DNA from 4 places in the Isoalcanivorax pacificus W11-5 genome. Region 3 is predicted to be linked to each of the others. Evidence: predicted binding sites of a transcription regulator. Region 3 holds the regulator's gene; each other region holds the start of a gene.
What was found. Region 3 encodes PhoB, which activates phosphate uptake and scavenging genes when phosphate is short. Its sites were predicted from a motif close to TGTCATANNNNTGTCANA; they were not measured.
Positions count from the first base shown of each region.

Region 1: S7S_RS14270 (heavy metal response regulator transcription factor) is a predicted target of PhoB. The motif match lies at 2,284-2,301, and genes of this name have one in related genera.
Region 2: S7S_RS14290 (copper resistance system multicopper oxidase) is a predicted target of PhoB. The motif match lies at 5,519-5,536, and genes of this name have one in related genera.
Region 4: S7S_RS12995 (choice-of-anchor I family protein) is a predicted target of PhoB. The motif match lies at 4,291-4,308, and genes of this name have one in related genera.

Region 1 covers NZ_CP004387.1:3,200,743-3,208,561, reverse strand. Annotated here, with positions in the region: gene S7S_RS14285 (copper resistance protein B) at 1-515, shown strand, start outside; gene S7S_RS14280 (glutaredoxin family protein) at 725-1,498, shown strand; gene S7S_RS14275 (DUF305 domain-containing protein) at 1,686-2,138, opposite strand; gene S7S_RS14270 (heavy metal response regulator transcription factor) at 2,393-3,076, shown strand; gene S7S_RS14265 (Cu(+)/Ag(+) sensor histidine kinase) at 3,066-4,517, shown strand; gene S7S_RS14260 (heavy metal translocating P-type ATPase) at 4,614-6,944, shown strand; gene S7S_RS14255 (class I SAM-dependent methyltransferase) at 7,285-7,819, shown strand, end outside.
Region 2 covers NZ_CP004387.1:3,209,079-3,216,897, reverse strand. Annotated here, with positions in the region: gene cadR (Cd(II)/Pb(II)-responsive transcriptional regulator) at 1-390, shown strand, start outside; gene S7S_RS14320 (hypothetical protein) at 453-1,217, opposite strand; gene S7S_RS14315 (LysR family transcriptional regulator) at 1,766-2,665, opposite strand; gene copD (copper homeostasis membrane protein CopD) at 2,745-3,689, opposite strand; gene copC (copper homeostasis periplasmic binding protein CopC) at 3,705-4,091, opposite strand; gene S7S_RS19365 (heavy-metal-associated domain-containing protein) at 4,116-4,391, opposite strand; gene S7S_RS14300 (DUF411 domain-containing protein) at 4,452-4,919, opposite strand; gene S7S_RS14295 (hypothetical protein) at 5,103-5,360, opposite strand; gene S7S_RS14290 (copper resistance system multicopper oxidase) at 5,814-7,655, shown strand; gene S7S_RS14285 (copper resistance protein B) at 7,652-7,819, shown strand, end outside.
Region 3 covers NZ_CP004387.1:3,954,098-3,961,916, forward strand. Annotated here, with positions in the region: gene S7S_RS17790 (NAD(P)/FAD-dependent oxidoreductase) at 1-129, opposite strand, end outside; gene rd (rubredoxin) at 204-368, opposite strand; gene S7S_RS17800 (chorismate--pyruvate lyase family protein) at 604-1,182, shown strand; gene ubiA (4-hydroxybenzoate octaprenyltransferase) at 1,238-2,116, shown strand; gene phoB (phosphate regulon transcriptional regulator PhoB) at 2,313-3,017, shown strand; gene phoR (phosphate regulon sensor histidine kinase PhoR) at 3,111-4,427, shown strand; gene S7S_RS17820 (hypothetical protein) at 4,760-5,635, shown strand; gene S7S_RS17825 (MFS transporter) at 5,627-6,886, opposite strand; gene S7S_RS17830 (SlyX family protein) at 6,938-7,147, opposite strand; gene S7S_RS17835 (TMEM165/GDT1 family protein) at 7,422-7,819, shown strand, end outside.
Region 4 covers NZ_CP004387.1:2,934,394-2,942,212, reverse strand. Annotated here, with positions in the region: gene S7S_RS13025 (DUF1643 domain-containing protein) at 1-236, opposite strand, end outside; gene S7S_RS13020 (nitroreductase) at 373-1,095, shown strand; gene S7S_RS13015 (hypothetical protein) at 1,105-1,341, opposite strand; gene S7S_RS13010 (ABC1 kinase family protein) at 1,474-3,099, opposite strand; gene S7S_RS13005 (hypothetical protein) at 3,175-3,675, opposite strand; gene S7S_RS13000 (DUF427 domain-containing protein) at 3,783-4,064, opposite strand; gene S7S_RS12995 (choice-of-anchor I family protein) at 4,388-6,259, shown strand; gene S7S_RS12990 (MgtC/SapB family protein) at 6,405-7,121, opposite strand; gene S7S_RS12985 (peroxiredoxin) at 7,179-7,817, opposite strand.

The DNA of each region.
Region 1 (7,819 bases), 750 kb from region 3:
GGGTGCGCAGCGAGGGCGAGTCGATCGACGGCAGTATCGAGTCGGCCGACGTCGAAGTGCTTTATGGCCGCGCGATCGCACGGTGGTGGGACCTCGTCGCCGGTGTTCGCCACGACTTTGGGGAAGGGCCGTCGCAAACCTTTGCTGCCGTCGGTGTGATGGGCTTGGCGCCGTACATGTTCGAAGTTGAGGCGACCGCCTACCTCGGCGAATCGGGCCAGACCGGTCTCGGGCTTGAGGCCGAGTACGAGACGCTGTTCACCAACCGCCTAATCGGGACGTGGCTGGTCGAGGCCGAAGTATGGGGACAAGACGATCGGAAGCGCGGCATCGGTAGCGGCCTGAGCACGCTAGAGGCTGGCTTCCGTCTACGCTACGAGTTCCATCGTCAGTTCGCGCCCTACATCGGCGTGGTGTGGGAGCGCGCATACGGTGGCACCGCCGACTACCGGCGCGAACAGTCCCGCGACATCGAGGACACGCGCGTTGTCGCGGGCGTGCGCATCTGGTTCTAGGAGAGCCCACCGCTATGTCGCTCCTGAAACGTAAGGCCTCGATTATGTTGGTCGTCAGCACCCATCATGTCGAGGACGGCTCCGGCGGCCGCCAATGTTCCGGCTGAAGGCGGGCTACCGCTGATGGTCGTCTACAACCCGACCTGGGTACCATGGGCTGTGGGCCGAACACATCGGCCGGCGGCTCTGGTTCTAAGAGGAGGTTTACCATGACAAAGCAGACTGTCCCGGGCCGAAGCGGTGGTACGAGGGCATCGCTCTATCGCCTGGCAACGAGCGATCACTTATGTCCGTATGGTTTGAAGACGAAGTCGTTCCTGGAGCGACGAGGCTTCTCGGTCGAAGACCATCCATTGTCGACGCGAGAGGAAGCCGATCGCTTCATGCAGGAGCATGAGGTCAAGACCACACCGCAAGTTTTCATCGGAGGCGAGCGGATCGGCGGCTATGACGATACACGCAAGCACTTCGGCAAAAGACTGCGCGGCAAGGACGAGACGACCTATCAGCCGATTATTGCGCTATTCAGCGTTGCGCTCTTGATGGGGTTTGCAGTGAGCTGGTCCGTCGCCGGAACCTTGTTCAGCATCCATGCCGTCGAAGCGTCAATTGCCGTCGCCATGTGCTTCCTCGGTGTGCAGAAACTCCAGGACGTCGAAAGTTTCTCGACCATGTTCCTCAACTACGATCTTCTCGCGCGCCGCTATGTACCCTATGCGCATTTCTATGCCTTCGGCGAGACGCTGGCGGGAGTTCTGATGCTGGCCGGAGTCCTGATGTGGGTCGCATCGCCCCTGGCTCTGTTCATCGGTACAGTAGGCGCCGTCTCGGTATTCAAGGCGGTCTACATCGACAGGCGCAAGCTCAAATGCGCCTGCGTTGGCGGCAACAGCAATGTGCCACTAGGCTTCGTCTCCCTTACGGAGAATCTCATCATGATTGCAATGGCCATATGGATGCCGCTGCGCATGGGATGGATGTAATCAGAAAAGTGGTACGTTCACGAAGCTTTTCGACGGCTGTATCTTTAACCCGCATCAGCGAGAGCGACCCTACTACCTAGGTTTCTCCGGGTGCTTGATTGCCGCACGATGGTCTGTCATCGGAAGTACGAGCTCCAAGAATGTCTGTCAATGAATGCGGGGATCTGCAGACTAACTTGGCTGAATCCTACTGCGGCGAGTGTAACGCTCCGCCATCTAAGCGCGTTCTAATTTGCTCCATCTGATCGATTTCGGATCGCTGCGCTCTAATGATTTCAGTGCAAAGGTCAACAAGCTCAGCATCATTGAGATCGGCTTCGCGGCACATCAGGATCGCGCCGGAGTGATGCGGAATCATCGAATCGATGAACTGGCGATCGTTGATGAGAATTTGCGCACGCGTCGCGGTAAACGATCCAACCGTTAAAACGGCAAAAAGTACATAGAGCGCGACGTTAAGACCTCCCTTGGAAAACATGTGCGGCATCGTTGCGAGCATGAAAATTCCCATAGGCGCCCACATCGTCACCGCCATATAGAACATGTTGAGATTGTTCCGGAAGTCGTGGATGCCATCGATCATCGTAAACATGACGATATACATGACAATCAGGGCGAGGCCCATGTTGATCCAGAACATCAGGTAGGGTCGATGTGTTCTCTTCCCGTGACCATCGTCAGTCGTGTGTGAAGTGTGCTCCATATCGAATCCCTTTCTCCAGCTTCAGTAATGGTCATCCTGAGGAGCTGTCGCTGTCATTCTGATGATATTTCGATTACATTTTTGTAATCTCCGTGTCATCATTCTGGCAGGTCCAGCTAGATAAGCTGCTGGTTGAAGCCACCTGACCCGATTCCCCTGGAAGGCCCGGGCATCGCATGAGTAACACAACGATGAAACTGCTGGTTGTCGAAGACGAGAACAAGACGGCGGACTATGTTCGTCAGGGCCTTACGGAAGCAGGGTTTGTAGTTGACTTGGCGCGCAACGGGCTCGATGGTCACCACATGGCCATGACCGAAGCCTACGACCTGATCATGCTTGATGTCATGCTTCCTGATATAGACGGCTGGCGCATTCTGCAATCAATCAGAGCGGCGGGCAACCAGGTTCCGGTGTTGTTTTTGACCGCACGTGGCAATGTGGATGATCGCGTGCAGGGGCTGGAGCTGGGTGCCGATGATTACCTGATTAAGCCGTTCGTTTTTGCCGAGCTGCTTGCCCGTGTGCGCACTTTGCTGCGTCGCGGCGGCATGCCTATCCACCACGACCGCATGCAGATCGTGGATCTAGAACTGGACCTGGCTCGGCGGCGCGCGATCCGCGGCGGACGGCGTATTAATCTGACCAACAAGGAGTTCGCGCTGCTTGAGTTGTTAGCGCGTCGCCAGGGTGAAGTGTTGCCGCGCTCGCTGATCGCGTCCCAGGTCTGGGACATGAACTTCGACAGCGACACCAATGTGATCGATGTTGCGATTCGTCGGCTGCGGGCAAAGATCGATGATGACTTCGAGCCCAAGCTCATTCATACCGTCAGGGGCATGGGCTATACGCTGGATGTTCCGGATGACGAATAAGCCTGCTATCGCTCGCCGTCCAGCCTCACTCGCGCTGCGGATAACCTGGTTGGTCGGCCTGGCGATGCTGCTGGTATTTCTGATATTTAACTGGATCAGTGTCAAATCATTGGATCAGCACTTCGCCGAGATGGATGAAGAAGAGCTGAGGGTGATAGCCAGTTCGGTGATCCGAGCGCTAGGTGAGGTGCATGACAATAGCGATGCGCAGGCCTTGCAGCGTGCAGTCCGTGGGCATCATGGCGTCTACTACTATGTAGCCAATGCTGCTGGAGAAGCACTCTATGCTCCCAGAGGTGGTCCCGATCTGGCGCGCTTTGCCGCGAATGAGCATCCTGTCAATCTCGCAAGTGAGCAGGAAATGTCAATATGGGAAGAAAGCGGGACGCACTATCGCGGCGCTGTTTTACAGATCGGCGGCGATAACACCCTGAGTGAAAAGTACACGATAGCCGTTGCGATGGATATCGGTGTCCATCTCACATTCATCAGCAGTTTTAAACGCATCCAGTGGTGGACGGTCTGCGTCGTCATGTGCATCGTGATTCTGGTGGCCTGGAGTGCGGTTCGCTGGGGGCACAAACCGATTCGCAGGGCCAACGAAAAGATTCGAGCGATCACCTCTTCCAAGTTGTACATGCGATTGGACCCGAAGGAAGTACCGATCGAACTGGAAGAGACCATCGCCTCGTTCAACGCTATGCTCGGGCGCATCGAGGAGGGATACGCCCAACTCGCCAATGTCTCCGCCGACATCGCCCATGAACTGCGCACGCCAGTCACCAACCTGACCACTCAGACGGAAGTGGCGGTGGGTCAGCCCCGTTCCGCTGATGAGTACCGGGAAATTCTTTACTCGAACCTAGAGGAATTCGGGCGCCTGAATCGGATGATCAACGACATGCTGTTTCTGGCACAGACCGAGAACGCCCCGGACGATCTCTATCTGGAGACCGTGGACCTCACCGAAGCGACCCAGGGATTGTTCGAGTATTTCGAGGCATGGGTGGAAGATCGGGGTGTCTCGTTGCAGCTCAAGGGGCGCGCAGCACCGATACAGGCCGATCGAGAAATGCTTCGCCGCGCACTCAGCAATCTCCTTTCCAATGCGATCCGTTACACGCCGCGCGGCGCAAGCATTACTGTTCGACTGCATCAAGATGTGGGAGCTACCACGATCAGTGTCGAAAACCCCGGACCAAAGATTCCGCGACAAGCATTATCTCGAATCTTTGATCGCTTCTACCGCGTTGATCCTTCACGTCAGAGCAAAGGTGAAGGCGCGGGGTTGGGCCTGGTGATTGTCAAGACTATCGTCGAGGCGCACAAGGGTAGAATCCATGCGGAGTCGGATGACAGCCTTACGCGCTTTGTCGTCACGCTACCGCATACTTTTTGTAACCCTTTGTTTGCGACCAAAGCTAGGCTAAACGATGGGTAACCCGAAAAATATTGTATTCATCGCGACGCGCGGATGGGTTCGTGCTCGCACATTAAGTCGCGAAGTATCGCTTATTCCTGAAGAGGTCTTATAGTCATGGCGGAGAACAATGAACGGTCCCATAATCAGGCCGTAAAAAAACAGGACTTCGGGTCGCAGCTTACTGATCCTGTGTGCGGGATGAATGTAACAGAAGAGTCTCCCTATCACGTTGCACATGAAGAAAAGTCTTTTTATTTTTGCAGTGCAAAGTGTATGCACACGTTCGAAAGCGAGCCTGAGAAATTCACTGCACCACGAAATAAAGAAGAATCTGCCGGACAAGTAGAGCCTGGTACAATCTACACTTGCCCTATGCATCCTGAAATTCAACAGGACCATCCAGGAAGCTGTCCCAAGTGTGGCATGGCGCTCGAGCCGCTCATGCCCAGCCTAGATGACGATAATCCAGAACTAAAAGATTTTTCCCGACGATTTTGGTGGACGCTGCCTTTCACCATCGTGGTCACCGTGCTGGCGATGTTCGGTCCCCAGCTTGGCTGGTTCAACATGGGCATGCAGGCGTGGATAGAGCTCGTACTGTCATTACCGGTAGTGCTATGGGCAGGGCAGCCATTTTTTGTGCGCGGCTGGCAATCTGTTATCAACCGCAGTCCCAACATGTGGACGCTCATTGGTTTGGGTACGGGGGCGGCATTCATGTACAGCACGGTCGCAACAGTGGCCCCGGGCATTTTCCCCGAAACCTTCCAGTCGATGGGGCGCGTTGGCGTTTACTTTGAAGCTGCGGTGGTCATCATCTCACTCACTCTTTTTGGCCAGGTTCTCGAACTCCGCGCCCGATCCCAGACCTCCGCTGCTATCAGGTCATTACTCGGTTTAGCACCCAAAACTGCCCGTCGTATCAATGCAGACGGAACTGAAGAGGATGTACCGCTGACGCATGTTCACGAAGGTGATCGCCTTCGAGTGCGACCCGGAGAAAAAGTACCCGTTGATGGGGTCGTCGAAGAAGGCAACAGTTCACTCGATGAATCCATGCTTACAGGGGAGCCTATTCCCGTCAGCAAGCGCCCAGGTGACAAAGTCATTGGCGCGACCATGAATACATCCGGCGCGCTAGTGATACGAGCAGAAAAAGTAGGTTCAGCCACGGTGCTGTCGCAAATTGTCCAACTTGTTGCGCAAGCCCAGCGCTCTCGCGCGCCAATGCAGCGGATGGCTGACCTCGTGGCCGGCTACTTTGTGATGGCTGTGGTCGTGATCGCAATCACGACATTCTTTGTCTGGGGAGTTTTCGGCCCGCAGCCAAGTTGGGTCTATGGTCTGATTAACGCAGTGGCTGTATTGATCATCGCCTGCCCTTGTGCGCTGGGGCTCGCTACGCCGATGTCCGTCATGGTGGCAACGGGTCGCGGTGCCACCCAGGGCGTGCTGTTCCGCGATGCTGCAGCAATAGAGAATCTGCGGAAAGTCGATACGCTCATCGTTGATAAGACGGGCACTTTGACCGAAGGCCGCCCGGCCTTCGATCAAGCCGTTCCCGCTGGCGACTTTGCCGCTGATGAAGTCCTGCAAATTGCGGCCAGCTTGGATCAAGGTAGCGAACATCCCCTTGCTGACGCGATCGTCACTGCCGCTCGCGAGCGCGGGCTGAATCTAAGCCCGGTGGAAGAATTTGAATCCGGCAGCGGTATCGGCGTGAGCGGTCGGGTGGATGGCAAACCGCTCACGCTGGGTAACACCGCGCTCATGGAGCAGGAGAACGTCGACGTGGCCGAGCTGAGCGATACTGCCGAAAGTTTCCGAACCAGGGGTGCGAGCGTTATGTATCTGGCAGTGGACGGCAAACTCGCTGGCTTGTTGGCGGTTTCTGACCCCATCAAAGAAACCACCCCTGAGGCCGTGGACGCCCTGAAGGCAGCGGGGATCCGCATCATCATGGCCACTGGAGATGGCGTCTCTACAGCGAGGGCTGTTGCTGAACGGTTGGGCATCGACGAGATTTTTGGTGAAGTGACCCCTAGCGACAAGCTCGATTTGGTAAATAAGCTTCAATCCGAAGGACGGATCGTTGCGATGGCGGGCGACGGCATCAATGATGCGCCGGCTCTTGCCAAGGCCAATGTCGGCATTGCCATGGGGACCGGAACTGATGTGGCCATGAACAGCGCGCAAGTCACATTGGTTAGGGGGGACCTGCGCGGTATTTCCACGGCTCGCTTCCTGTCGGAGAAGACCGTCCGCAATATGAAGCAGAACCTCGGCTTCGCATTTGTTTACAACGCGCTGGGTGTACCGCTTGCAGCAGGCGTCTTGTACCCGTTTGCGGGCCTTCTTCTTTCGCCGATGTTTGCCGCATTGGCTATGAGCTTGAGTTCGGCGTCAGTGGTGTTCAATGCCCTCCGGCTTCGCAGATCAACCTAAATAAAGCGACACCTTGAAACTAGCTAAGGCACATCAGGAATTCCCACTAGCGCCAGATTGGTAGTTGGCAAGGACGCCAGCGCCGGCCAGAGTTGATAACGGTTGGCATGACTTCGTCTTCAAGCCATTGCCAGGCGATAGAGCTATGCCGTTGTACCACCGCTTTGGCATGGTGAGCTTCCTCTTAGCGCTAGAGCCGCAGACCGCTGCCCGGCACCACGTGGGCCAAGGTATGAGAAAACGATAGACCGAGGGTATCTCGCACGCTTTCCCCTCTACGAATTTGTGTTGTGGTCTGCGCAGATCGGGTTGGGCGGCTAACGGACCAAGGAGCAAGTAAATGACTAACGACGCGCCGAGCCCGGCAGAAACTTATGAGCACTACCTCAGCCCCGCTATGGCTGATCCATTCACACGAATATTGCTTGAGATTGTTGGCCCGCAGCGCGGCGAGCGCGTGCTGGATCTGGCCTGTGGCACAGGGAGCGTGGCAAGAGGGGTCGCTCCGATGATTGGTACCGACGGCAAAGTGCTTGCGCTCGACATCAATCCCGACATGCTAGCTGTTGGGCAAGCCCAGGCGGCGCCGACCGGAGCACTGATTGAATGGCGGGAAGGCTCGGCAGTGACTCTGGGACTGCAGGACGAGTCGTTTGACCTGGTGCTCTGTCAGCAAGGGCTACAATTTTTTTCCGACCGTACTGCATCCTTGAGGGAGATGCATCGGGTGCTGACAGCGGAAGGTCGTGCTGGAATCAGCGTCTGGCAGTCGCTGGATCAGCACCCGCTATACAGGGAAGTATTCGAATCGACAGCGCGTCATCTGGGGGTGGCTATAGCTGATGTTAGCCTGTCCTTCTCGCTCGGCGATGCCG
Region 2 (7,819 bases), 750 kb from region 3:
CTCGACATGTCGCTGAGCGAGATCCGGACGCTATTGGGCCTGCGAGATAGCCCGACTCGGGATTGTGGCGAGGTCAATGCGCTGCTGGACGCTCATATCCAGCAGGTGGAAGTCCGCATGGAGGCGCTGTTGCAGTTGAAACGGCACTTGCTCGCACTGCGCGAGACGTGCTCGGGTGCTCGGCCGGTGGAAGCGTGCGGCATCTTGCAGGGGTTGTCAGATGGCGATTGCCACGACGCCGACCTTCGGAATCCCAATCCGCAGGCCGAACTGTTGGTTGCTGCAGTGGATGTGCCAAACGGCGCGCGCCCGACGCGCACTGGCGGTCGGACTCGCCAGTTGACTCCAAAGGAGGCCAAGAGTAGAACCTCGCGGGCGCAGACTCTGTGATACCACAGCATTTCGCGTTTGTTTCTTGACGAGCTGCCCCTCCGAGAGCGGTTCGACTACAACTACCGTCGGCGATCGCTGGCGTCCAGATGCCGCCTTGCCGCAGAGAATTTTGCCCATAAAGTGCGCTCGCTGATTCCGGGCCGGCCTTCGTAGTGGGCAAGCAATGCGCTGATGACGGAATCCGTCGTCTCGAACGACGAGTACGGCCTCCCGCCCGGTGACTTGCCGAGCAGCAAGGTCAGCAGCCCGCCAACGATGTTGAGATAGGTCGTTTCACTCCTGGGCGCCACCTCGCGAGATGGATCGCGCTTGTGTTCAAGTTCTTCGCATACCGATTCGTACTTGGCCTGCATCGTGGCCAGGGACTGCTCATGTTCCGCCAGTTGTACACTGAGCGCTTCGCGATCGGCCAGCAGGGTTTGCAGGGATCTGACACTGATGGCCGGCTGCAGTTGCCGCTCGACGACATCGAAAAGGAAGGCGGGTTTTTGGTCTGGGTAGAAGTGCGACATCCACAGCTTGAGATCAACGTGGCGCACGGTTAGGTCGGGATCATCGAACAGCATGGGATCGTTGGATGTGATGCCATTCTTTCCAAACGATAGATCTCCGTTTCTGATAGCATCGAAGATGCGTTCGGTATTGAGGCAGAGCATTGGCCATCGCGGAAAATCCTGGCGGTCAGGTATTGGCTTGTCTCCGATCACGTGGAGAATGCGCGACTCGAACCGCATTAGATCACTCCAGCGAATGGCCGCTTCAATCGGTCGGTAAGAGACCTTGGAGTAGTGATGGTGTCTGGCCTTGCGCATTTGCGTTTCCATCCGTCTATTCTTTACATTCGATTCATCTCCGATGCCGGTGTTGACTGCGATTCATGTTGCCGTCTGTATCAAGCGAGTATTAACTGCGCGCGGAAGGCGCCAGGGATGGAGCATAGGGAAATTGATGTAGACAGCACTTGCCACGAATTTCTATGAATACTGCGTTGCACCGGCATAAAGCCCCCGTTAAGTACAAAATTCTGGACCAGAGATAGCCGTTTCGACCGGCGTAATCCCGGAGCTTGGGAGTGTTGTTTCCTATTGCGTCTGAGTAAAGACGCATATGGTCAGAATCGATCTTGATGAGGACATAGGCCGGTGTTGAGACTTTTCCGGACATCGCAGTTGAACGTGGCGGACTGGCAGGGTGCCATCAGTAGGATGGCCGCTTAAAATCGCGTGATCTTGCGGAGTGACGTGACCCGATAGCGCCTGACGGGTGACCTGTTGGGCGACAGCTTGGTGAGTGGGGCGATACCTCTCGGGTCTGAGTCGAGACCAAAAAAGAAACCTGGCCTGACTGCGGATTGACAAGATTGTCTATTCTCTTACCTTGCCAGAGCGCCATCACCTGCGAGTGTGGCGCGTTGGATGAATCTGCCGAGCTGGACCGAAGGTTCGTTATCCGGCCGCAGAAGATAGGTGGTCAGCATGAGAGGCCCACCATCTATGGGGCGCGAAACGACGTCGGGGTTATGGTACGCACGAACCTGTGCTTCGCATGCCAAGCCCAGTCCGTAGCCTGCTGCGATCAGGGCGAACATCACGTCATGGCTCGACGCGTGCTCGGCGATGACCGGCTGAGTTTCAACGGCTCTCAACAGACGTTCGATCTGTTTGTAGTGGCCTTCGCAGTTTTCCGGATGGCAGAGGATCAACGGGTATTTGAGCACTTTCTCCAAAGGCAGTTGTTTGCACACTAGCAAAGGATGGCGTGCGGGCAGCGCCACGATCAAGGGATCGTGCCAGACAGCTTGCGAATACATCCCATCGCAGCCTTCGTCCGAGCGGGAAAAACCGGCGTCATACAAGTCGTTGCGCAATCCTTTTGCCTGGTGAGAGAGCGGCACTTCAAACAGGCGTATTTCCACCTCAGGCTCCTCTAGTCGACATTGAGCCAGCAGTGTTGCCAAGCGTTGTGCCACGATGCCATCGGATAGAGCAATTCTCAGCATGCCGCGATAGCCGGAGGCAGCGGCCTGAACGTTTGCCCGCGCTTGATCAAGGGTGGTGAAGACGCGACGGGCATCTTCCGTCAATACCTCCCCCGCCCAGGTCAGACGTGTTCCACGAGAGGTTCGTTCGAAGAGTTGTGTGCCCAACTCCGACTCAAGCTCCTTGATCGTCCGGGAGAGAGGAGACTGTTCGATGTTCAGGCGTTCGGCGGCGCGGGCGAAATGGAGTTCTTTCGCAACTGCAATAAAGCATCGTAAATGACGTAGCTCCATGAGGCCCCTTCATTACTCGTGCATGGCATGCACGAAGTCCCTGGTTGGTTGTTGTCCACCTGTTGGCCTCCAAGTGTTGTCATCCATGAGGGCTGAGGGTGCCGAGTACCGCTACGCTTACCAGAATCAGGAGCGCGATCGTCGCCTCGATGGTCACACTCAGTCGCAGGTGCTGTGCAGAGTGCGAGGGGGCGCCGGTATGGATGTCACGTTCGAGCCGGGGCACCAACCACCAGCGATGCAGGGCGGCGAGGCCCAGCATCGCAGCGAACAGCGCCAGCTTGAGCAGCATCAGGTTGCCGTGCCGGCTGTGAAACAGCGGTGCGATGGACCAGCCGACCAGATCCCCGTAGTGAAGGATGCCGGTCACCACCAGGACACCGACGAAGACGGTGCCTGGGCGCGAAAAGGTGTGCAGTGCCCGCCACAGCATGTGCAAGCCCTCACCCGCGGCGGGCTTTCCGTGTCGAACGAACAGAATCAGCAAGGCGAAGATGGCCCCGATCCAGCCGCCGGCAGCGAGCAGGTGCGCCATACCAGCCACCAGCCGCACCGTACCACTCACACCCTCGCCACTGGCAGCGTGTCCGTTCCACGCCAGGCTGACCAGCGCCACACCGGCCAGCAGGGTCACTCGCCGAATGGGGAATGGGCGCTCGGCGCGCTGCGACTGCCAGCCGAGTACAGCAAGCAGCAGAACCAGCAGGAATGCTCGCGTCAGCCCGGCGCGCCCAGCGGCGGTGTCGAACAGATACCAGGCCAAGTCGTCCCGCACCAGATCGGAAACCGCGACCCCCATGATGCCAGCCGTGCTGCGCACAATCTCAATGCCCACTAGCGCCAAGCCGAGCACTCCACAGACCAGGAGCCCCCGGGTCAAGGCCCATCTGGGCTGGGGGGAGCGCTTATCGCCGCCGATCGTTGAGGCGACCGGACCGTACCACGCGAATAGCGGCAATCCGAACAGCAGCATCAAGTCCAGGTACTGCATGAACCGAAGCGTATAGTCGGGAAGACTGGACATGATGTTGGCGCCCTCTCATCTGATGGTGAAGCTGTATTCGCCAGTCATCGGATGGTTGTCATCACCGACGGCGCGCCATTGCACGTGGTAGACGCCTACTCCGAGGGGATTATGCAACGTAGCGCGCAGCGTCTTGCCGTCGTTGATGAGTTCAACGTCGATGTGCTCGACTTTCTCTGCGGCCCCACCGTCCTTTATGACGCTCAGCTCCAAGCGCGAGGCGCGAAGTACAAGCTGTTCACTGAAGACGAGATCGATCTGCTGCGGTGTCGTGACAACAGCATCGGCCGTCGGTGTGGATTTGACGAGGGAGATATGGGCCTGAGCGACCGATGTGATCAGCAACCCGGTCGCAAGACAGGCACCAACAATCAGAGAGCGAAATTGAGTAGTACGGTTCATGTGTATTACACCTCTTCCTATGTTTTAAGAATTTCGGCTGCAGCAACTTCGGCCGCCGCCTTCTGTTGATTGGCCGGACAGGGTGTCGCCGCGTGCCAGACGCGCGGGATACCCGGCCCGTTGCAACGTCGACAGCAGCAGATCGTTGCCTTGATCGAAGTTGCCTCGAACTCGAACGCGACCGGTGGCCAAATGCACTTCCACGGCATCGACTCCCGACAGCTCTTTCAACGCATCGGTGACTTTCGCGATACATGAGCCGCAGCTCATACCCTGCACATCGAGATCCACTGTGTTCATGACTGCGTTCTCCTCTTGATCCCGAAGGTCACCGGGACATTGGCCGTTTCATCGCATCGATCAGCGATAGGCTTGATAGACGCTGGTGCTGCCATCGACATGGATCAGCAGAACGTCGTAGGGGTCTTTGCGGTCGCCATAGAGCGGGCCGTCCATGCCAGGTGACCCGATCGGCATTCCGGGCACGGCCAAGCCGATCGCCTCGGGCTTTTCGTTCAGGAGACGCTTGATATCGGCAGCCGGTACATGGCCTTCGATGGCATAGCCGCCGATTCTGGCGGTATGGCACGAGCCAAACTGCTTGGCAATGCCGAGCCGTTCACGTATGCCGGTGTTGCCGGTATTGGAAGTACGCACCTGGATGCCCACTTCTTCAAGATGCTGGACCCATTCGGTGCAGCAGCCACAGCTGGGGTCTTTCCAGACTTCTGCGCTCAGCTCCGATGCGGTTGCCACATTAGTACCGAGCATGGACGACAGAAACAGGCCCGCCAGCCAGATGCGGGATTTGATAGTGACATTCATCATGCTCGGCTCCGTGACTCTTTAACTGTCGGTACAGGGGGATTCATGATGCTCGGCTGTGATTCGAGGCCCGAAATGCACCATGCGTCTTCATACCGATGCTAGAGAGCAGGCGCTGTCAGACAAATGACCCGCGCGTTACATTTATGTCATTCACGTGTCATCTACGCGGGTTCCACACAGCAATCAGTCACTGCTTTGCGGTCGCCTGCTCGGGGCGCGGAGTCGCTGAACTGCAAGCGACACCAGATGGCAAAGGCCGCCGGCTGTGCCCAGCGGGGTCAGGGACATGCAGAACCACAGCCTGCCCACGACAGGCTTCATGATGCGTGCCGACATGTCGGCACCGACGTTCGACTTCCACAGCAGCGGCATCAATTCGAAGGTCGTAGTCACCATCGTCATCAGCATCGAGCGCAGGCATTTCAGGGTGCCGTCGATCATGGCCGCATCCACGTCCTGCCGGATCGCAGGCGACCTGTTCCAGCGCGTCACGATAGGTGCGGTCAACAATGGACCATCACCACGATACCGGTTTGTGCCGCGACTCCGCCGACAGCGATCAGGCCCACCAAGAGCCTATGGCCTCAAGCTCATCCGAAAATGACTATTGGATGACGGGAATGTAATGGACGAGTCATCTCGGCGACAGTGACCGTCGCCTATGTTGGATGCCTGAGTTCCACAGACTTGGGTTCTTATGGCGGTGCGCTATGTGATGTCTGTTCAGAACGGCCCCGGGGATTGCAGCCTCTGCGGGTTGCCACATCCGGCATGCTCTGAATCGAATCCTTCCGCCATAGCGACTTCAGGTGCAGCAGATACCCGATGGCATGTGCCGCAGTGATGCGTGCTCTGCCACCGAGATCAATCAATACCGATCACCGGAGATCATTCATGTCATCCAGACCTTTCGGCTCAGACGCCGAGGAAAAATTCGCACTCTCACGGCGGCATTTTGTCCACGGGCTGGCCGCTGGCGGCGCGCTGTTCGGTCTCGGGCTGTGGCCCAAACCTGTGTGGGCGCTGAAATCGCACGGGCAGAAGACGGTGCTGGCAGGCACCGAATTCGACCTCTCGATCGGCGAAACACCGCTGAACTTCACTGGCGCCACCCGTACCGGCATTACCGTGAATGGATCGGTGCCGGCACCACTGCTGCGCTGGCGCGAGGGCGACACGGTCAATCTGCGGGTATCCAACAAACTGCCGGCCGACTCGATCCACGGCCACCAGACCTCGATCCACTGGCACGGCATCCTGTTGCCGGCCAACATGGATGGCGTGCCCGGCCTGAGTTTCGACGGCATCAATCGCGGTGAAACGTATCCGTATCGTTTCGACGTGATCCAGAACGGTACTTACTGGTACCACAGCCATTCCGGGTTCCAGGAACAGGCCGGCGTTTACGGCGCGATCGTGATCGATCCGCTGGAGCCAGAGCCCTTCACCTACGACCGCGACTACGTCGTACTGCTGTCGGACTGGACCGATCTGGACCCCACGGATCTGTTCGCGCGGCTCAAAAAGGCATCGGACTACGACAACTTCGCCAAGCTCACGGTCGGCGACTGGATCAATGACGTGAAGGAACAAGGTCTGGCGGCCACTCTGCGGCACCGCAAGGCGTGGGGCGAGATGCGGATGACCCCGACCGACCTGTCGGACGTCAACGGCAACACCTACACCTACCTGTTGAACGGCACCACCGCGCTGGGCAACTGGACGGGGATTTTCCAGTCCGGTGAAAAGGTGCGGTTGCGCTTCATCAATGGCTCGGCCATGACCTATTTCGACGTGCGCATCCCGGGTCTGAAGATGACCGTTGTCGCCGCCGATGGCCAGTACGTGCGCCCGGTGTCGGTCGACGAGTTCCGCATCGCAACCTCCGAGACATTCGACGTGATCGTGGAGCCCACCGGCCAGGATGCCTTCACGATCTTCGCGCAGGATATGGGCCGCACGGGTTACGTCAGCGGCACCCTCGCGGTGCGCGAAGGCCTGCGCGCGCCGGTGCCCGCAGTCGATCCGAAACCGATCCTGACCATGGACGACATGGGTCATGGCGGCATGGGCGGTGGTGGTCACGACATGTCGTCGATGTCAGGCGGCTCGATGGAAAACAGTTCCATGGAAGGCATGGACCACAGCGGTCACGACATGTCCGCGATGGCCGGCGGCGCCATGGCCGGCATGGACCATGGCGCAGGCGGCATGCAGCAGCACCCCGCCAGCGAGAGCAACAACCCGCTGGTCGACATGCAGACCATGGCCCCGACCGCGAAGCTCGACGACCCCGGCATCGGCCTGCGCGACAACGGCCGCCGCGTGCTGACCTATGCCGATCTCAAGAGCACCTTCCCCGACCCCGACGGACGCGAGCCCGGCCGCACCATCGAGCTGCACCTGACCGGCCACATGGAACGCTTCGCCTGGTCGTTCGACGGCATCAAGTTCTCGTCGGCCGAACCGCTGGTGCTCAAGTACGGCGAGCGCATGCGCATCGTGCTGGTCAACGACACGATGATGACCCATCCGATCCACCTGCACGGCGTGTGGAGCGATCTGGAGGACGCTGACGGCAACTTCCAGGTGCGCAAGCACGTCATCGACATGCCGCCCGGCAGCCGCCGCAGCTTCCGCGTCCGCGCCGACGCGCTCGGACGGTGGGCGTTCCACTGCCACCTGCTGTACCACATGGAAGCCGGCATGTTCCGCGAAGTGCGGATAGAGGAATGAGCATCATGAAATCGACACCTCTCACCACACGCACGCGCGCACTCGGCGTTGCGATCGCAATCGCGCTGGGCGCTGTGTCCGCGCCAGTCCTCGCACAGGAAGTGGACCACTCGAAAATGCAGATGCCGGCGCCGAAACCCGCCCCAGCGGCCCGCAAGCCCGAA
Region 3 (7,819 bases):
CGGCTTGGAATAGTTACGACCGTCATCGGCGGTCAGCATGATCACGGGGGTATCCTGGTCGAGCTTGCGCAGCTCTTTGACCAGATTGAAACCGGCCAGGCCGGTTCCGATGACGATAATGGGGTCCATAGGCTTCTCGGTGTCCGGCGGCATTGATCAGGGCAGGCGGTCCGGGGCGCGTCGCGCCCCGCAGGTGGGATGGATCAGATTTCCACCATTTCGAAATCATCTTTGGAAACGCCGCAATCCGGGCAAACCCAATCATCCGGTACGTCGTCCCAGGCGGTGCCCGGCGCAATGCCTTCGTCCGGCAGGCCCTCGGCTTCGTCATAAATGAAGCCGCACACTACGCATTCCCACTTTCTCATGATCTTTCCTCACGCTTATCCGGGGCTAAGTCACCGGCCGGCGAAGGCAGCCGGGTGACCCGCGAAGGCGCCTAAACTAGCGGCGCCCATATGAAAAATCAATGACATCGGGGCCACAATGCCATTCGCCTCTGGCAACATATGACCCACCCTGATGCGCCGCCGGTTTCTTGCCAAGACCGGGACCCTGGCGCATAGTGCGCGCGGCATCCTCCAGCCGGCCGGAGCCTCTTCCGTGAAGCAGCCGTTTTACCCCAGTCCCATCCTGCCTGCACAGTGCCACTGGCAACCCCTTGGACGCCAGCCCCTGCCCCCGGTGATCGGTGACTGGATCGCCGACAGCGGCTCCCTGACCCGCCGCCTGCGCCAGCATGGCCGCTTCGCCGTGCAGCCGCTGCGCCAACTGATTACCCGGCCCACCGCCACCGAACTGCGCCTGGCCGGCCAGCGCCCGCGCCAGCATGCGCTACTGCGTGAAGTGTTGCTGACGCTCGATGGCGAACCGGTGGTCTTTGCGCGCAGCATGCTGCCACTGCGCTCGCTGCGCGGCGCCAACCGGGTGCTCGGTCATATGGCCCGCCGCTCACTGGGCCTGGAGCTGTTCAAGCCGCCGCAGGCCACGCGGCGCGCCGTCTGGGTCACCTGCCTCGATGGCGCCCGCCTGCCGGTGCCCGGCCTACACGGTCCGGTCTGGGGGCGCGAGTCGCTGTTCGAGAAACGTGGCCAGCCCTGTCTGGTGGCGGAATTCTTCCTGCCGGCGCTGTGGGCACGGCCAGACGTCGCCGGTGGCATGCCCTCCCATCACCGGCGCTGAAGCCCGTGTCCATCGGCGCTATGATGACGCCTTTCACGGACAAGGCAGACCGCTGATGCTTGCTGCGATACAGACCCGCTACCCCGCTCTCTGGCCCTGGATTCAGCTGATGCGCCTGGATCGCCCGATCGGCGCCTTGCTGCTGCTCTGGCCCACGCTCTGGGCGGTCTGGGTGGCCGGCGACGGCACGCCGAGCCTGACCGTGATCCTGGTGTTTATTGCCGGCGTCTGGGTGATGCGCGCCGCCGGCTGTGTGATCAACGACTTTGCCGACCGTGATTTCGACGGCAGCGTGGCCCGCACCCGCGAGCGGCCACTGGCCACCGGCGCCCTGAGCGCGAAACAGGCGCTGCTGCTGTTCGCCGGCCTGCTGGTGCTGGCGCTGTTGCTGTTGATCCCGCTGAACCGCTTCACCTTCTATCTTTCTTTTGGCGGCGCCGGGCTGGCGATCCTGTACCCCTTCATGAAGCGCTTCACCTTCCTGCCGCAACTGTTTCTCGGCGCCGCCTTTGGCTGGGCCATCCCGATGGCGTTTGCGGCCGAGACGGGCAGCCTGCCGGCGGCGGCCTGGCTGATCTTCACCGCCAAGGTGGTGTGGACCGTGGCCTACGACACCCAGTACGCCATGTGCGACCGCGAGGACGACCTCAAGATCGGCATCAAGAGCACCGCCATTCTGTTCGGTGACGCCGACCGGCTGATCATCGGTGTGCTGCAGGCCCTGACACTGTGGCCACTGTGGCTGCTCGGCCGCGGCCTGGATTTCGGCTGGCCCTGGCACCTGGGGCTGGCCGTCGCCGCTGTGCTGTTCGTCTACCAGCAGTGGCTGATCCGTGACCGCGAACCGGCGGCCTGCTTCCGCGCCTTCCTCAATAACCAGTGGGTGGGCCTGGCTATCTTCGCGGGCCTGTGGCTGCAATACCTGCTGCGCTGAATCACCGTGACCGGCCGACAGAAATGTAAAAATTTTTACACTGCGGCCGCTCATATCTCCCAAACCACGCCATTTGCGGGGTTTCACGCTGGCGGGGCCGTCGGCCTGCTGTTGACAGCGGTGGCGGTGTCATATTCTTGTCACTAAACGGCCATCTAATGGGCACCCTAAACCATTAGCGAAAAAACTGACCGCCATGAGCAAACACAAGATCCTGATTGTTGACGACGAGCCGGCGATCCGCGAGATGGTCGCGGTGGCGCTGGAGCTGGCCGACTTTGAAGTGCTGGAAGCGGAAAACGCCCAGCAGGCTCACGAGATCATTGTCGATGCACGCCCGGAGCTGGTGCTGCTCGACTGGATGCTGCCCTCGGTGAGCGGCATCGAACTGGCCCGCCGCCTCAAGCGCGACGAGGGCACCTCGGAAATTCCGATCATCATGCTCACCGCCAAGAGCGAAGAGGACAACAAGATCCAGGGCCTGGACGTCGGCGCGGATGACTACATCACCAAGCCGTTTTCCACCCGCGAACTGATCTCGCGCATCAAGGCCGTGCTGCGCCGCACGTCTGCCGGTGGCGCCGAGAAAGCCATCGAAGTGGAAGGCCTGTGCCTGGACCCGGTCAGCCACCGCATCACCGCCAACGGCGACCCGGTGGACATGGGCCCGACCGAATACCGCCTGCTGGAATTCTTCATGAGCCACCAGGAACGCGCCTACTCCCGCACGCAGCTGCTGGACCAGGTGTGGGGTGCCAACGTGTACGTGGAAGACCGCACCATCGACGTCCACATCCGCCGCCTGCGCAAGGCCCTGTCGCCGTATGATTTCGACCGGTTCATCCAGACCGTGCGCGGCACCGGGTACCGCTTCTCCATCAAGACCCCGCGCGTCGCCTGACGCACGCCGTGGCGGCAGGGTACACTGCGCTGACCGGATGACCTGCCTGGGTCACCGGACAACGTAGCGCGTGCCGATGGTGGAGAAACCGGCTTGAATTTTACTGCGAACACCGAACTGCGCCGTATCGCCCTGCTGCTGGTGATCGGCTTTGCGCTGTCCTGGTATCTTGGCACCCTGTGGCCGGCGGCGCTGTTGCCGATTGCCTACATCGGTTATTCCTTCGGCCAGCTGGTGCGTTTCCATCGCTGGATCATGCGTTACCCCGACGACTGGGAACCCCCGGAGGGCACCGGCGCCTGGGGCGAACTGTTCGACGCCATCTACCGCATGCTGCGCAAGGAATACGCAGCACGCGATGACCTGCAGCAATTGATCAGCCGCGCGGAAAGCTCCGTTACCGCATTGCGCGACGCGGTGGTCGTGGTCGACAAACGCGGCCGGCTGGAATACTGGAACCTGGCCGCCGAACGCCTGCTCGGTTTCCGCGCCCCGCAGGACCGCCGCCAGACGTTCACCAACCTGGTCCGCGACCCGCGCTTTGTCACCTATCTGCAGGCCGGCAATTTCGAACAGCCCATCGATCTGCCATCGCCGCTGGATGACAACGTGCAGCTGGAATACACCATCACCCGCTTCGGTGCCGGCGAATGGCTGGTGCTGGTGCGCGATGTGACACGGCTGCACAACCTGGAACAGATGCGCAAGGACTTCGTCGCCAACGTCAGCCACGAGCTGAAAACACCGCTGACCGTGCTCAAGGGCTACCTGGAAACCCTGATCGATACCATGCCGCCAGAGCAGAAACGCGTGCACCGCGCACTGCTGCAGATGAACCAGCAGAGCCAGCGCATGGAGGCCCTGATCAACGATCTGCTGCTGCTCGCGCGCCTGGAAGGCACCGAGGCCGACAAGCACAACCAGCGCGTGCAGATTGCGCCGATGCTGCGCCGCCTGCGCCAGGATGGCCAGGCCACCGACCCGGAAAAAAACCACGAGTTGCACCTGGAAGTGGACCCGAGCGCCACTGTGTTCGGCGACCCGGCAGAGCTGCAAAGTGCGTTCGGCAACCTGATCACCAACGCGGTGAAGTACACCCCGCAAAACGGTCGCATCGAAATCCGCTGGTGGGAAGATGACCGGGGCGGCCACCTGAGCGTGCATGACAACGGCGTCGGCATCGACCCGCGCCATATCCCGCGCCTGACCGAACGCTTCTACCGCCCGGACTCCAGCCGCGTCACCCAGACCGGCGGCACCGGCCTGGGCCTGGCGATCGTCAAGCACGTACTGATCCGCCACAACGCGCGGCTGGAAATCCAGAGCCAGCCGGGCAAGGGCAGCACCTTTACCTGTCATTTCCCGCCGCACCGGCTGGCGCCGGCGCAGAGTGTGGAGGAAGCGGGTTAAGTTCGTGTCAGCCAGTATTGAGACCGGCGGCGATGATGTGCCACCGCCAGCACGAGTATCTGCTGGTCGATAGCGCGATAAAGAATGGAGAAAGGGGAGCGTTGCATCACTACGCGCCGGATATCGGGTGATGCCTCAATGGGCCATAGCGTCAGCTGCTCGCAGTAGCGTTACCTCCAGCTCATCAATCAGCGCAGCGCCCAATCCCTGAACGCGTTGTTCATAGAAGCCTGTTGCTTCGAGGAACTCGGCCTCGCCCGCCGCCTCCCACGCCATCAAGAGGCCGGCAACGCCCCTACCCACCCTCTGGCCAAGAGGCTAGGCTATCACCCATGCATTCCCTGGCGCCCACCCGGCCACGGCCGGGACTGCTGCTTATCCTCTGCCTGCTGACGACCAGCCTGTGGGCTACGTCGCTGCATGCTTCGACGATCTCCGCCGCGACCCTGGCCGAGACCATACGCCGTGAAGGGCTGGCGTCACGCCTGCTGATCCGGTCGGAAGAACAGGGCGACACCGCACGGGGCAGTGTCGATGCGATTGTCGATTATCCGTTTGCCGTATTGAGCACCGCGCTGACCGGCATCGACCCTTGGTGTGAAATCACCTTTCTGCATTTCAATATCAAGGCATGCGTGTACCGCGAGGATGACAGCGGCGGGCGGGTCACGCTCTACAGCGGGCGCATGCATTACCAGCCGCCGGAGAAGTCGTTCCGCAATGACTACCTTTTTCGCGAAGAAGCCCGCACGGACACGCGGCTTGCCGTCAGCATGCTGGGTGCCGACGGGCCGTTCGGCACGCGTGATTATGAAATCCGCATTGAAGCCGTGCCGCTGGATGCACAGCGCAGCCTGCTGCGGCTGAGTTATTCGGTCAGCTACGGCTTGCTCACGCGCACGGCGCAGCGCCTGTATTTCGCCACCGCAGGCCGGCACCGCATCGGCTTTTCCAGCGAAGACGGCAAGCCGATTCGCGGCCTGCGCGGCATGATGGAACGCAACACCATGCGCTTTTATCTGGCCTTGCAGGCCTATCTCGAAGCCCCGGCAGACAGCGCGCTGGAAACACGTCTGGCGCGCTGGCATGCGCTGACGCTGAACTACCCGGACCAGCTCAGGGAATTGCCGCTGGAAGAGTACCTGGACAATAAAATGCGCGAACGCACCCATCAGCAGACGCTGCAACAGCAAGCCGACTCAGGCTGAACGCGACACGCTCTCCACATCACTGAACCGGTCCACCTGCCGCAACGGCTTGAACCCCCAGGCCCAGCCGACCACCACCGCCAGCGTGGCGGCGCCGCCCATCACGGCCGCCGGCACTGTGCCCAGCCAGGCTGCCGCCGTGCCGGCGCGGAACTCGCCCAGCTCGTTGGACGAACCGATGAACAGCATGTTCACCGCATTCACCCGGCCGCGCATTTCATCCGGCGTCGCGAGCTGGATCAACGTGGTGCGCACATACACACTGATCATGTCCGCCGCGCCTGCCACCAACATGGCCGCGAACGACACCCAGAACAGCGTCGAGAAGGCGAACACCAGATTGGCGACACCAAACACCGCGACCGCCACGAACATCACCCGCCCGACATGGCGAGTGAGCGCACGGGTGCTGAGATAAATCCCCATCAGCAGCGCACCCACCGCCACCGCACTGCGCAACGCACCCAGCCCTTCCGGCCCGACGTGCAGCACATCGCTGGCATAGATCGGCAGCAGGGCCACCACGCCACCGAGCAGCACGGCAAACAGGTCCAGCGAGATGGCGCCGAGAATGATCGGCCGTGAACGGATATAGCGGATGCCGGCGGTGAAACGCTGCCAGGCCGTATTGGTAACGGGCAGAATTTTTGCCGCGTACAGAACCGGCACAGGGAGCAGCATCAGGATGCCGATGACAAAGCAGCCGAGGCACACCGCATACGCGAGGCTGCCGCCAAAAGCGTACAGCACGCCGCCCATCAGCGGCCCGCCGATCACTGCGACTTTCATGATCATGCTGTTCACAGCAATGGCCCGCGCCAGTTGCTCACGCGGCACAATCTGCGGCAGCAGGCTTTGCAGGGTCGGGCCGGTAAAGGCGCGGGCACAGCCGAACAACGCCAGCACCAGGTAGTAGTAACCGACCTCATGCTCGCCGAGGGACAGGTATAGCAGCATGCCGCTGCACAGCGCCTGCCCGCTCCAGCTCAGCAACAGAATGCGCTTGCGGCTGTAGCGATCCACCAGGTCGCCGGCGGGCAACAGCAGGCACAGCATGGGAATGAATTGCGCCAGCCCCACCCAGGCCAGCGACAACGGGTCGCGGGTGATGTCGTAGACCTGCCAGGCGACCACCACCGCCTGGATCTGCATGGCGAACACCGCCGCCAGCCGGGCAATCAGAAACGCCGCAAAACCCGGCTCGCGCAGCACACGCCGCCGGGATGGTTCGGCCGAAGCCTGCGATGTCATGGACCCTTACCTGTCGTGGCCCGCGCCGGACGACGTCCTGCCCGGCGGGCATCAGTAGTGCGGCGGCACCTCGTCCTCGGGGCCGCGCCGGTCTTTGACCAGCTCGTTCATGTCCTGAAGGTGGCCGATCAGGGACCGGCAGACCTGCTCAAGCTGGTCGATCTGCTGTTGCTGGCTGGCAACGATGCCGTTCAGGGCCAGCAGCAGGTCTTCCTGGTAGGCCAGTTTGGTTTCGATGTCCACCAGACGCTGTTCACTCATGGCGTTGCCTCCACCTGGCCGAGAGAGTTGCCGACCTTATCATAATCCCTTAGGCTTGGCGCCGTTCTGGGGGAGTAGTCTCCGTGCCGCCCCTCGATTAAATGGCACGGCGGGCCGTCAACATACTTGTCGCACACGACATGGCGCCCCGATCCCGCACCCGTCTGACCACGGGTACAGGGACTGACAAGACCCGGGACACAGGTGCCTCCCATGGCGGGACGGGCGCATGTGTCTCGGTGTTGAAGATTCGGTCCCGCCTCTGGAATGTCCCATGCTTGCAGAAGCCTTTGTTGTTTCCACCACCCTGGTTGCCATCGGCGAGATCGGCGACAAGACCCAACTGCTGTCCTTCGCGCTGGCCCAGCGTTATCGCGCACCCTGGCTGATCATGGCCGGCGTCTTGCTGGCCACGCTGCTCAACCATGGACTGTCGGCCTGGTTCGGCGGTTATCTGGCCGGGCTGGTCAGCCCGTTCTGGCTTACGGTGCTGCTGGGCGGCAGTTTTATCCTGCTCGGGCTGTGGATGCTGATTCCCGACAAGGAAGAAGACATCGACAACGGTCGGCGCTGGGGGCCGTTCGCTGCCGCATTCGTGCTGTTTTTCCTGGCCGAGATCGGTGACAAGACGCAGATCGCCACGGTGGCGCTGGCAGCCCGTTTCCCGGCGGA
Region 4 (7,819 bases), 1.0 Mb from region 3:
ACCGTGCGCCAGGCAAACAGATTGACCACGCACACGCCGCTGTAGCCCCAGTCATGGGCGAAGCGGATGCAGCGGCGCACCGTCGGGTTGTCGACCTCGGGATCATCCGTAGAAGGGTTCAGGCCGACGATCAGGGCGTAGTCGTCGCCGTCGCCCCAGCGGCGCCAGAGGGCGTAGCGATAACGGCCGCAGCGGGAGAAATGCGCGCTCTTGTGATGCAGTCTGATAAGGGTCATGGCGGCCGCAGTATAGCGGCTGCCGACGGCACGGCAAAAAGCACCTGACCGGATCAAGCATGGCTGTACGCTGTGGTCAGTGCGAGGTGGCCGGGAACGCCTTAGTGTGTGGCGGTTATGAACACGGGAGTGTGCGATGGAATTCCGGGATGTATTGCACCAGCGGCGCAGTATCCGCGCCTTTGAGCCGACGCCTGTGCCGCCGGCACTGGTGGACGAGGTGCTGGCGGATGCGCTGGTGTCACCGAGCTGGTCGAACACGCAGCCCTATAAAGTGGCGGTGGTGAGTGGTGCCGAAGTGGAAGGGTTGCGGCAGGAATTCCGTGAACGCTTCCAGCGGCTGGCGGCGCTGCAACGGGCACCGTTCTGGAAGAAGGCGCTGGGTGCGCTGAAAGGCGGCGCCATGCCCGACGGGGATTTTCGTCCGATATTGCGCTACCCGGAGGATCTGCAGCCGCGTCGCGTCGCGACAGGTCTGGGGCTGTACAGGCTGCTGGGTATCGGCAGGGAAGACCGCGCGGCGCGCGAGGAGCAAATGGCGCGCAATTTCATTTTCTTCGATGCGCCGGTGGTGATGTTCGTGTTCGCCCACAAGGGGCTGGGCGTCTATTCGGCACTGGATGCCGGCATCTTCCTGCAGAGCCTGATGCTGTCTGCCACCGACCGCGGGCTGGGCACCTGCGCCCAGGGTGCGCTGGCGTTGTGGCGCTCACCGGTTGCGCAGCGCTTCGAGATTCCGGCGCCGTATCAACTGCTGTGCGGTGTCTCCATGGGATATCCGGCGGATGCGCCGGTGAACCGTTTCAGGCCGGACCGGCAATCACTGGATGAATTGCGGCTGCCACCCCGGACGCAGTAAGGCGCTGATTCATTCGGTGGCCTGATCGATCTGTTGCTGGCGCCGTGCGGCCGCGTCTTCGTTGAACTGCTGCATCTGCTCCTCGAAGGCGTCCATATCCTGGGGTCGCGCGGGCACGCGCGGTGGCGCGGGCGCATCCTGCTCTCTTGCCTCGGGGTGCGGTGTCTCGGTGGGCGGTGTGTTGATGCGCTGGGTGACCAGCAGGCCAATGATGGCCAGGACAATCAGGGTGATCACGATACGCATGGCGGGTTCCTCGCCGGCGTGGTTGGCTGCATTGGGGAGTGAAGGGCATTTGACACCCAGCGAGCCGGAATCGCAAGGCCAGGGGAGCGATGTGCCAGCGCGGCGCTCCCCTGGTCAGACGAAGGCTCTTCGTCACATCAGTCGTCGCCAGAATCCTGTCGGCGCCGTCGCATTCACCGGCAGAATGTCCTCCCGCGTCAACAACGGCAGCAACCGCGCTGCCATATCCAGCGGCGGCTGGTAGTGCAGGAACAGCCCGCCCAGTGAACCGAATACCCGCGCCAGCATGATGAACTCCGCCGGCAATTTGTCGACCGGGTCGGCTTCCGCCTGCGCCAGCAGGTCACGTGCCCGGGTCAGCATCTGCTCCGGAGTAGGCCAGGCGAAATGAATGTCGCCCTGCAATGCCGCCTCACGCAGTTGCGCCAGCATCGCATCGGCGAACGCGAGCAGCGTGTCAGGGCGGCCACTGCGGGTGCCGAAGCCCAGTTGCAGCAGTGTGTCGGCGATCAGGGTGCTGTCACCGACAATGCTTGCCTGCAACACGCGGAAATACCCCTGGCGGAAAGGCTCCGGCAAGTGCGCGGTACTGCCAAAATCCAGCAGTACCAGGTCGCCGTCCCCGGCCAGCAGGATATTGCCCGGGTGCGGGTCAGCGTGGAAACAGCCGCCGACCAGAATCTGGTGCAGCCAGGCATCCAGCAGCCGGCTGAGAATGTCGGCGATGGCGGCGTTGTTACCGGCTGCGCGATGGCGGTCCAGCACGTGGGTGAATTTTTCGCCGTGCACGAAAGTGGTGGTGAGCACACGTTTGCTGCACAGCGCGTCGACAGTATCGGGGACACGCACACCGGTGACGTCTTTCAGTGTCACGCCGACCTTGCGCATCGCGCGCGCTTCAGCGCGGTAATCCAGTTCGCTGCGTACCGAGCGCTCGATTTCGTCCAGGATGGTGGGCAGATCGGTGGGCGGCAGCAGGTGGCTGATGCTGTCGATGAACAGCCGCATCAGCGTCATGTCCAGTTCAATGATGTCCGGCAGGCCGGGCCGCTGGATTTTTACCGCCACCTCGCGGCCGTCCTCCAGCACCGCGCGGTGCACCTGGCCGATACTGGCGGCGGCCAGCGGTTCGTCGTCGAACTCGCGGAACAGCACCTCGACCGGCAGGCCGAATTCTTCTTCCAGCACGGCGCGCATCTGTGCCGGGGACTCAGGGCGTGCGTTGTCCTGCAGGGCGGTCAGTTCTTCCACCCAGGGGGCAGGCAACAGGTCCGGGCGGGTCGAGAGCAACTGGCCTATTTTCAGGAAGGCGCCGCCCTGTTCCAGCGACGTCTCGGCAAAACGACGTGCGTTACGGCGATGCAACGTGGCCAGTGCCCCGGCCTGCCGGTGCGCGGGCAGGAAGGCTGAACGGGTGCCCCACAGGCGATAGCTGGCGGTGAGGCGCGTCAGCATCCAGCCGGTTTTCGACAGGCGCTTCAGGCGCGCCGGCCAGCGCTTCGCCTCCGCAGACAGCAACTGGTACTCAGTGGCCAGATCGCTGGCGCCGCTTTCCACCAGGCGCCAGGCCTGGATGGCCTGGCCGGCCAGCTTGCGGCCCTGCCAGGCGGTGCGTTCCAGGGCGGCGATACTGGCGTCGAGCACGTTGAGCCAGGCGCGCAGGCCGTTGTCCTGGCCGTCACTGAAGGCATTCAGCGCCTGCCAGCGGGTCGGCGAATGGCTGTCACGCGGCGCGGCGGTGGCAGTGTCTTGCGGCATGTCAGGCTCCTTTGTCATTTTTTGTAGTACAAAACTGGTCAAAATAAAGCCGTCACGAGGGGACGGCGGTATCAGTCAGAGATTGTTCAGGCAGTGCCCGCACAGCCACACGGCGGGAGTGCCGGGCTGGTCGCTGAGGCCGCGAAAGGCATGTTGCCCGCGCGGCAGGTCGGCGCCGCACTGGATGCAGTGGCCGGGCCGGTTGACGATCACGTCCTGCCAGGCGTCCACCGAGGCCAGCAATTCGCGGGCGGTATCACCACCCTCGGCAGCCGGCACCAGGGGCTTGTCGGCGGGTACCTGTCCGCGGGCACTGGCGGCCAGGCGCCGGGCGTCACGGGTCACATTGCCGACCAGGCTGGCGGAATCGGCGACGATGTTGTCGACCAGGTTGAAGGTGTCTTCCAGGACATGCCGGATCAGATGCGAGACGCTGACGCGCTCCCGCTCTGCCGCATCGCGCAGGGTGGTCTCAAGATCGCGCGGGACACGGGTCTGGATGACCCGGTCCTTGCGCTCGGTCTCGCTGGCGGGCCGGCGGCCGCGCCCCCGGCGTTCTGGTCTGTCAGGACTCATCTCAGGGCTCTTCTCAGGGCTCGTCACACCTGCCTCTCGAATTGATGTAGTACAAAATAATACATCCATCCGAGGGGGTAGGGTCAAGCCTGCCGGTCTGCCGCCGGTCAGTGGCCGATGACAACGCCCTCGCCAAAGGCGATATAGCCGGAGATGGCCGCCACATCATCGACGGGGGCGGGGTAGTACCAGGCCGCGTCGGTGATCTGGCGGTCTTCGGACTGCAGGTGGAAGTAGCAGATTTCGCCGCGCCAGTCGTCCCGGGTGCGGCGTTCGCTCGGCACCAGGAAATTGCGGCGTACGCTCTCGGGCGGAAAGAAGTGCTGGCCGCCCATGAAAATCACGTGGTTACTTGCTGCGAGCACGTGGCCCTGCCAGATCGCTTTCATCAGAACCCCCGGATCTCCAAAAAGGAAAAAAGGCATTACAGCCGGAAATTGAGACGTGCGTGGCGTAAAAGCCCTGTTGCGGCACGGTCTGCTCCGGTGTAAGCGGGCGGCAGTTTAGGGATTCCGGGCGAACAAAAAAACAACAATCCGGGACGAAGCGACGTGCGGTAGAGGGTGATATTTTTGGCTGATATTCCATTTCATGCCAATGGGCCAGCAATCTGGCTGTCATTAAATAGCCATTTTTTATCAATCGAACGGTCATCCCCCTGCGTTAGTTATTGCCACTTCAAATTCATACGCTCTGACTTTGGGGAAAACGCATGAAGCACTGGCTTGCCCTTTCCGTTTCGGCCGTTCTGGTCACCACGCTGGCCGGCTGTGGTGGCAGCAGCTCCGACCGTAATCCACCTCCGGGTGAACAGACACCCGCGTCGCTGTCGTTGAGCCTGCTGGGCCGTTACAGCACTGACCAGTTTGACGAAAGCGCGGCGGAGATCACCACCTATGACGCAGCCGGGCAGCGCGTGTTCGTGGTCAACGCCCAGAAAGGCGCGGTGGATGTGCTGGATGTGAGCCAGCCCGGCGAGCCGGTGTTTCTGGAAGAGCTGTCGGTCACGGACCTGGTACCGGGTGCGACCGTCAACAGTGTGGCACTGCACGGCAACCTGATGGCGCTGGCGGTGGAAGCGGCCGTCAAGACGGATAACGGATATGTCGCGCTGTACAGCCTGGATGACCTGACCCGCATCAACCATGTGGAGGTGGGTGCACTGCCGGACATGCTGACCTTCACCCCGGACGGCCGGTATGTGCTGGTGGCCAACGAAGGGGAACCGTCTGATGACTACCAGACGGACCCGGAAGGTTCGATCAGCATCATCGACGTGACCGATCCGGCCAGCCTGACAGCAGAGACTGCGGACTTCACCGCCTTCAACGGCCAGGAAGCGACCCTGCGTGCCAGCGGTGTGCGCATCTATGGTCCGAACGCCAGCGCCGCGCAGGATTTCGAACCGGAGTACATTGCCGTGTCAGCCGACGGCAGCACTGCCTGGGTAATCCTGCAAGAAAACAACGCGTTCGCGCGGATTGATATCGCCACCGCCACCGTGACCGACATCCTGCCGCTGGGTTACAAGGACATCGGTGCCGAAGGCAACGGCATTGATGCCACCGACGAAGATGGCCTGATCAATATCGCCACCTTCGCCGGCGTCAAGGGCATGTACCTGCCGGACGCCATTGCCGCTTACGAGGTGGACGGTGCGACCTATATTGTGTCCGCCAACGAAGGTGATGCCCGTGCCTGGGGTGAGGACAATGACGCCTACTGGGGCAGCAGCGATGATTGCTCTGACGCCGATCCGGGCCAGGGTTTTGTCGAAGAACTGCGCGTGAAGCATCTGGTGCACAGCAACGGCTTTGCACGTCGCTGTGGCGATGACATGCCGCCACAACTGATCAGCCTGGCGGCGGGCGGCCTGCTCAACCCCGGCGTGTTTGGCTACTGCGGCGCGACCGCCGGTGACGCCGGCGACTGCCGCGAAGACGACGTCCTCGGCCGCCTGAACATCAGCTGGGTCATGGGCTACCGCCAGAACACGGATGGCACGCCGGTGATGTTCAACAGCGCCGGCGAAGAGGATGCCGCCGGTGACCGCATCATGTACGACGCACTTTATGCCTACGGCGGCCGTTCATTTGCCATCTGGGATGCTGACGGCCAACTGGTGTGGGATTCCGGTGATGCCTTCGAACAGTACCTGGCCAGCGATGAATGCATGGTTGGCTCGCAGCGCAGCATTCCCTGCAAAGACTACTTCAACTCCGGCCATGATGAAGGCGACGCCTTTGACAGCCGTTCCGACGCCAAAGGCCCTGAACCGGAAGGTGTCGCTCTGGGCAAGATCGGCGACAAGACTTTCGCCTTCATTGGCCTGGAGCGCATGGGCGGCGTGTTTGTCTATGACATTACCGACCCGCAGGCACCGGCCTTTGTGGATTACTTCAACAGCCGCGAAAACTGGACCGCCGATCCGGAAAGCGCGCTGTCGATCATGGGCGATCTGGGTCCGGAAGGCCTGACATTCGTACCGGCATCGCAATCGCCGAACGGTGAAGCGCTGCTGGTCATCGGCAACGAAGTAAGTGGTTCCACCGCAGTCTTCCAGGTGAACCAGGTATTCGAGTGAGGTTTTGATTCGTCACATTCTTGGTCCGGATGATGATGATCGGGCGGTCGGATGACCGCCCTTTTTTTTTAACCATCTACGAGCCGCGAGCTGAACAGTGGGCTTCGCCTGTTCTGGCCTCTGGCCAGTAGCGCGCAGTTCCCCCTCAATCCCCCGTTGGATCAATTCTGAACGTTTTCACCGACTCCATCTTTGCCAGGGCATCCGCCAGCCGCCGGATATTCGACGCAGCACGTGTCCTGATCACCATGCGATACTCCAGCCCCGGTGAATCCTCGCCGTAGCGATAACTCAGCATGGAAAGGTGAAAGCCATGCTCGCCCAGAAATTCGCGCAGGGCCTGTTCTGTCATGCCATGGCCGGGCTGAAACGTCAGACGGTGGTGGGCATAGGCGTGCGACGGCATATGCGACTCGATCCAGCGAAAGGCCGACAGGGTGCCCAGCGTCATCAGTGTGGCAAGGGTGGCCGGTAGAAAGAACCCGACGCCCAGCAAAATGCCGATACCGGCGGTCACCCAGATGGAGGCGGCGGTGGTCAACCCGCGCACCGTCGGGCCTTCCTTGAAGATCACGCCGGCACCAAGAAAACCGATACCGGTCATGATGCCCTGCGCCATGCGGGTCGGGTCGGTACGCACGGCTTCCAGCGGTATGTCATTGCCCAGCCAGCGCCACTGCCAGGTGCTCGCCAGCATCAGCAGGGCCGACGCCAGACAGACCAGCGCATGCGTGCGAAACCCGGCCGGGCGGCCATGGTAGCTGCGTTCCAGGCCGATCAGGCTGCCGGCCAGCCAGGCAGCCGTGAGGTGACCGAGAATGGACCAGGTGGCGGGATCGGCAAGCAGGGTGGGGAAGGGCATCTCGGGAACCCGCGCGTGCCGCCGAAACGGCGCACGCGGGGCAACACCTTGCAGCGTTTACTTGTTCGGCTGCGGGGTAATGCGCAGGTACGGCTTGATCGCCTTGTACCCCTTCGGGAACCGGCGCTTGATCTCCTCCTCATCCTTGATGCTCGGCAGGATCACCACATCGTCGCCATCCTGCCAGTCCACCGGCGTGGCCACCTTGTGCGAGTCCGCCAGTTGCAGTGAATCGATCACGCGCAGGATTTCCGCGAAGCTGCGGCCGGTGCTGGGCGGGTAGGTGATGGTGGCGCGTACCTTCTTGTTCGGGTCTATAAAGAATACCGAACGGACCGTCACGGTTTCCGAGGCATTCGGGTGCAGCATGTCATACTGCGTGGCCACGCTCTTGTCGGCATCCGCGATGATCGGGAAGTCCACCTCGCACTGCTGGGTTTCGTTGATGTCCTCAATCCAGGTACGGTGCGAATCCGCCGGGTCCACGCTCAGGGCCAGGACCTTGACGCCGCGCTTGTCGAACTCATCCTTCAGCTTTGCAGTGCGACCCAGTTCCGTGGTGCACACGGGGGTAAAGTCGGCCGGGTGCGAATAGAACACGACCCAGCTATCACCTGCCCATTCATGGAAATGGATCTTGCCAATGGATGAATCCTGAGTGAAATCCGGCGCAGTATCGCCGATACGCAGTGACATGG